DNA from 2 places in the Mesorhizobium sp. LCM 4577 genome. Region 1 is predicted to be linked to the other one. Evidence: riboswitches for the same ligand, from Rfam matches in the RefSeq annotation. Region 1 holds a riboswitch; the other holds the start of a gene.

Region 1 (3,170 bases):
TCCTGTCGGGCGAAGCGAACATGTCGCACACCATCGCCAATCTCGAGCACCACCACTTCAAATACTCGGCCTTCCGCCAGCCCGGCGACGTGCATGTGCACATGTTCGGCACCGCGACCCTCTCCTTCGCCGACGGCATCCGGACCGAGGCCGGCGATACGTTCGAGATCGAAGCGCCGGATTTCGGCCTGCCGCTGCGCAACCCGCTGGAGATCGAAAAGCCGGTCAAGGTGGCGGTCAAGGCGTTGTGAGACGAGCTACGAGAGCGTGATCTCCCCCCTCGAGGGGGAGATGGCCGGCAGGCCAGAAGGGGTCGTCTCACGTAAAGTGCCAACTCCTTGCGAAGGCGAGCAATAGGTTGGCGCCTCACGCGCGGCGACCCCCTCTGTCGCCTTCGGCGACATCTCCCCCTCGAGGGGGGAGATTGGCGGCCTCACCGCGCTGCTTTGAAATGCTTGGAGAGCTTCAGGCCCTGCGCCTGGTAGTTCGAGCCGAGATCGGTGCCGTAGAGCGCCTGTGGGCGCTTCAGCATATGCTCGTAGACGAGACGGCCGACGATCTGGCCGTGGTCGAGGATGAAAGGCACCTCGTGGCTGCGCACTTCGAGCACGGCGCGGCTGCCGCTGCCGCCGGCGGCGGAATGGCCGAAGCCCGGATCGAAGAAGCCGGCATAGTGGACGCGGAACTCGCCGACCAGCGGATCGAAGGGCGTCATCTCGGCGGCGTAGAGCGGCGGCACATGCACCGCCTCGCGGCTAACCAAGATGTAGAATTCGTCTGGATCGAGCACCAGCTCGCCGGCGCCGCTCTTGTAGATCGGCTCCCAGAAATCGACGACGTCCTGCGCTGCGCGCTTGTCGACGTCGACAAGGCCGGTGTGGTGCTTGCCGCGATAGCCGACGAGGCCATCCTTGTCGCCGTCGAGGTCGATGGAGAGCGCGATGCCGCCGCCGGAAATGTTGGGCGGCTCGGTAGCGACCAGCATCTCGGCGCGGTGGAGGTCGCGCAGCTCGTTCTCCGAGAGCACCGCGTTGCCGATGCGGAAGCGTATCTGCGACAGGCGCGAGCCGGCCCGCACGACGATCGGGAAGGTGCGCGGGCTGACTTCGAGATACAGCGGCCCGTGATAGCCGGCGGCGATTTTGTCGAACTCGTGGCCGCGATCGGTCATCACCCGGGTGAAGATGTCGAGACGCCCGGTCGAGCTCTTGGGATTGGCGGAAGCGGACACATTCGCCGGCAGCGCCAGGCTTTCGAGCAGCGGCACGATGTAGACGCAGCCGGTCTCCAGCACCGCGCCCCCGGTGAGGTCGATCTCGTGGAGCTTCAGCCGCTCGAGCTTGTCGGCGACCAGATGATCGGGACCGGGCAGGAAGGAGGCGCGCACGCGAAACGCCTTGTCGCCGAGCCTCAGATCAAGGCTGGCCGGCTGGATCTGGTTGGCGTCCAGCGCGCGCGGCGACGTCAGCGCGTTCGCCTCGAAGAGCGCCGCGATGTCCTGATCCGGAAGAATGCCTGTCTGCCGCAAAGGCTGGCTCCGTTGAGGCCGGTCTCTTTGTGGCAGGTTCTTGCCGCAAAACCGCTGGACACTTTTGCGGAACCTGCCTGGTACAAACCTCTTAATGAAGCCGGCAATTGACGCAAGCGCGGCGCTCATTTAAAGGGTCGTTATCCCGTGGTGATTTGGCCGGTCGGCTTGCAGCCACGTTAAACAAGTCGCTAAAGGACCGTCGAGCCGCAAGGCTATATGGACCGGTTGCGACTTTCGCGGCCGGTTTTTTTGTGTCTGGAAGCAGGGCTATGAGCACCAAGAAGCGCAATTGGAAACCTCAGACGGCACTCGTGCATGGCGGAACGCTGCGATCGCAATATGGCGAGACCGCCGAGGCGATGTATCTCACCCAGGGCTATGTCTACGAGACGGCGCAAGCGGCCGAAGCCCGCTTCAAGGGCGAAGAGCCTGGCTTCATCTATTCGCGCTACGCCAACCCGACCGTCGACATGTTCGAAAAGCGCATGTGCGCGCTGGAAGGCGCCGAGGATGCCCGCGCCACCGCGTCCGGCATGGCGGCCGTTTCCGCCGCCCTGCTCTGCAGCGTCAAGGCGGGCGACCATATCGTCGCCGCACGCGCGCTGTTCGGCTCCTGTCGCTGGGTGGTCGAGACGCTGGCGCCGCGCTACGGCATCCAGGCGACGCTGATCGACGGCACCGACATAGCCAATTGGGAAAAGGCGGTAAGGCCGAACACCAAGCTGTTCTTCCTGGAAAGCCCGACCAACCCGACGCTGGAGGTGGTCGACATTGCCGCGGTCGCCAAGCTCGCCAATTCGATCGGCGCGCGAGTCATCGTCGACAATGTCTTCGCCACGCCGCTGCAGCAGAAGCCGTTGCAGCTCGGCGCGCATATCGTGGTCTATTCGGCGACCAAGCACATAGACGGCCAGGGCCGCTGTCTCGGCGGCGTCATCCTGTCCGACAAGAAGTGGATCGACGAGAACCTGCACGACTATTTCCGCCACACCGGCCCGAGCCTGTCGCCCTTCAACGCCTGGACCCTGCTGAAAGGCCTGGAGACGCTGCCGCTGCGCGTGCGCCAGCAGACCGAGAGCGCCGGCAAGATCGCCGATTTCCTCGCCGGCCGCCCGGAGATCGCCCGCCTCATCTATCCGGGCCGCGCCGATCATCCGCAGGCGGATGTCGTGAAGAAGCAGATGTCTGGCGGCTCGACGCTGATCTGCCTCGACGTCAAGGGCGGCAAGCAGGCGGCCTTCGCCTTCCAGAACGCGCTCGACATCGTGCTGATCTCCAACAATCTCGGCGACGCCAAGAGCCTGATCACCCATCCCGCAACCACGACGCACAAGAACCTGAGCGACGAGGCCCGCGCCGAACTCGGCATCGGGCCCGGCACGCTCAGGCTCTCCGTCGGTCTGGAGGACACCGACGATCTGCTGACCGACATCGAAGAGGCGCTGAAAGCGGCCAAATAGGAAGCCGCGACCCAAATTTCAGGCGAGCTCTTCCAGCTCGGTCATGGCCTTGGTGCGGATGGTCATGGCATTGCCGCGCCATTCGACGGCGCCGCCGAACCAGGCGCGCGCCCAGATGGCGGGCAGCAGGACGTCGCGCACGATCATCGCGGTGACGCTGCGCGGCGACAGGTACCAAC
Region 2 (3,170 bases), on a different contig from region 1:
TTGCTCTGCTCCTCTTCGAGCTGCTTGCGGGCGTGGTCGCGGAAATTGGCGACTTCACCGACGCTCAGCAGGCCACGGCGAATGATGTAGCCGTCGCGTGCGTAAAGTTCCGCTTCATGTCTGGTCATCGCGAGCATCAATATTCTCTCCCTGGAACCCTAAAGCATCCCGCGATGCGGCGGGGCGCCCCTGAACCTCTTTGAAGGCCCGGTCCCGATCCGTTTCCGGCCGGCATTCCCAGGCTCGTTAGGAGAAATTAGTCCATCCGCCAGGGAACAAAATGGACAAAGGGAACGCATTTTTTGTATAAAACGCGCATGGAAAAAAGAACGTCCGTCATCGAGAGTTTTCATTATGTGCCGGCTCCGTCCTGGACCCGCGCCGCGTTCAGCGTGCTGCGCGCCGGAAAGGTCGCCGCCGGACCCGATTATCGGATAGAACGCGCCGTCTATCCCGGACAGGACATCCTCTACTGCCTGGCCGGCGCCGGCTATGTCGAAACGCTTGGGCAAAGGATCGACGTCGGGCCTGGTCAACTGGTCTGGATGGCGAACGAGGCGCCGCACGTCCATTCCGCCGATCCCCGGGATCCCTGGACAGTCCTTTGGTTCAGGCTGGACGGGCCGGAGCCCGCCATCCTGCGGCGCAAGCTGTTCGGAGACGGCGCGCCGCGCGCCATCTTCGCCGAGGGAGCAAATCCGGTCCCTTGGTTCGAGCGCCTGTTTGCCGCGCTGCGCCGCCGCGACGCCAGCCTCGACCTGCGCCTTTCGCAACTGGTTGCCGAATTCCTGCTCCTGATCGATCGCGCGTTGGCGGGACCGGACAGCGACGACCTGCCGAAACCGCTCGCCTCCGGTATCGAAGCGATGCGCGGGGCGCTCGGCTTTGCATGGAACGCGTCGGCCCTGTCGGCCGTCACCGGGCTCGGGCCGTCGCAGACCCGGCGGATGTTTCAGCGCCATCTTCGCACCAGCCCGCATCAGTGGCTGATGCGCGAGCGGTTGATGCACGCGCAGTCACTGCTGGTGCAGGACGACCAGCCGATCGCCGAGATCGCCGAGACATGCGGCTTTTGCGACGTCTACCATTTCGGCCGCGAATTCAAGCGATCGGTTGGCATTTCGCCTTCGGCCTGGCGGCGCAGTGAACTGGGTGTCGCATCGAAGCGCTGAGCAGGTTCCGCGAAGGCGTCGCATGGCCTTCCGGCAAGAACCTGCGACAAGGTGCGGTGAACTGATTGGAGCGCCGCGCTACCCGTTGACGAAGCGCGGCGCTGGTCCTAGAAGGACTGCCAGACTTCCGTGGTGATTTGGCCGGTCGGCTTGCAGCCACGTTAAACAACTCGCTAAAGGGCCGTTTGCAACCTGTAACCGGCTTTGCGACGGCAATGCCGGTTTTTTGTTGTCCGCGGCCGGCCGGACACCGCATCGGGACGAAACCGCTGCGGCACAGGATCGAGGACGGACATGGCCGCTCAGCGCGCYGCAAGAACCAAAGACGAGGTCGACCATCCGTCGAGCCCGGTGCTGCGGTTCGGGCCCGACAAGCCGCTGAAGCTCGACGCCGGCACCCTGCTCTCGCCTTTCCAGATCGCCTACCAGACCTACGGCACGCTCAACGATGCGCGCTCCAACGCCATCCTCGTCTGCCACGCGCTGACCGGGGACCAGCACGTCGCCAACACCAATCCGGTGACCGGCAAGCCGGGCTGGTGGGAGGTGCTGATCGGTCCCGGCAAGATCATCGATACCAACCGCTTCTTCGTCATCTGCTCCAACGTCGTCGGCGGCTGCCTCGGCTCGACCGGCCCGGCCTCGATCAATCCGGCGACCGGCAAGCCTTATGGGCTCGACCTGCCGATCATCACCATCCGCGACATGGTGCGCGCGCAGGCGATGCTCATCGATCATTTCGGCATCGAAAAGCTGTTTTGCGTGCTTGGCGGCTCGATGGGTGGCATGCAGGTGCTGGAATGGGCCGCAAGCTATCCGGAGCGCGTGTTCTGCGCCCTGCCGATCGCCACCGGCGCCCGCCATTCCTCGCAGAACATCGCCTTCCATGAGGTCGGCCGGCAGGCCGTCATGGCCGATCCGGACTGGCATGGCGGCAAATATCTCGATTTTGGCAAGCGCCCGGAAAAGGGGCTGGCCGTCGCGCGTATGGCCGCCCACATCACCTATCTATCGGAAGCAGCGCTCCACCGCAAGTTCGGCCGCAATTTGCAGGATCGGGAGGCGTTGACCTTCGGCTTCGACGCCGATTTCCAGATCGAGAGCTATCTGCGGCACCAGGGCATGACCTTCGTCGACCGCTTCGACGCCAATTCCTACCTCTATCTGACCCGCGCGATGGACTATTTCGACCTTGCCGCCGATCACGGCGGCCGCCTCGCCGATGCCTTCGCCGGCACCAAGACGCGCTTCTGCCTGGTTTCCTTCACCAGCGACTGGCTGTTCCCGACCGAGGAGAGCCGCTCGATCGTGCATGCCTTGAACGCGGCGGGCGCTTCGGTCTCCTTCGTCGAGATCGAGACCGATCGCGGCCATGACGCCTTCCTGCTCGACGAGCCGGAGCTGTTCGCGGCCATCAACGGCTTCATCGCCTCCGCTGCCCGTGCGAGGGGGCTCAGCGTATGACCCCGAAGAGCCGCAGACCTTTCGGACCGGGATCATGCGCCATGCAGGAGGCGAGGCCATGAGCGTCAATCGCGCCCAGCGTGTCGATCTGGAGGTCGTCGCCGATCTTATTCCGGCCAATTCGCGCGTGCTCGATGTCGGCTCCGGCGACGGCCTGCTCCTGGAACTGTTGCAGGAAACCAAGCAGGTCGACGGCCGCGGGTTGGAACTGTCGCAGCGCGGCGTCAACGAATGCGTGGCGCGCGGGCTCTCGGTCATCCAGGGCGACGCCGACACGGATCTGAAATTCTACGCCGACAAGGGCTTCGACTTCGTCGTGCTCTCGCAGACGCTGCAGGCGACGCGCAACCCGAAGGTCGTGCTCGACGAGCTGCTTCGGATCGGCAACCGCGCCATCGTCTCCTTCCCCAATTTCGGCCATTGGCGCGTGCGCTTCTCGCTGCTGATCAAGGGCAGGATGCCGGTCACCAAGGACCTGCCCTATTCCTGGTACGACACGCCCAACATCCACTTCTGCACCATCCGCGACTTCGT

The links. Region 1 has a riboswitch for S-adenosylmethionine ahead of LCM4577_RS14380 (O-succinylhomoserine sulfhydrylase). Riboswitches for the same ligand answer to the same signal wherever they lie in the genome.
Region 2: it holds a riboswitch for S-adenosylmethionine, as region 1 does, so the genes downstream of both, LCM4577_RS34000 (homoserine O-acetyltransferase) here and LCM4577_RS14380 (O-succinylhomoserine sulfhydrylase) in region 1, are expected to answer to the same signal.

Annotation. Positions count from the first base shown of each region.
Region 1 covers NZ_MDDU01000011.1:120,423-123,592, reverse strand. The annotation lists gene araD1 (AraD1 family protein) at 1-251, shown strand, start outside; gene LCM4577_RS14385 (2'-deoxycytidine 5'-triphosphate deaminase) at 434-1,528, opposite strand; SAM riboswitch at 1,666-1,743, shown strand; gene LCM4577_RS14380 (O-succinylhomoserine sulfhydrylase) at 1,801-2,991, shown strand; gene LCM4577_RS14375 (ceramide glucosyltransferase) at 3,010-3,170, opposite strand, start outside.
Region 2 covers NZ_MDDU01000056.1:164,200-167,369, reverse strand. The annotation lists gene LCM4577_RS34010 (phytanoyl-CoA dioxygenase family protein) at 1-128, opposite strand, end outside; gene LCM4577_RS34005 (AraC family transcriptional regulator) at 318-1,172, shown strand; SAM riboswitch at 1,292-1,369, shown strand; gene LCM4577_RS34000 (homoserine O-acetyltransferase) at 1,467-2,636, shown strand; gene metW (methionine biosynthesis protein MetW) at 2,695-3,170, shown strand, end outside.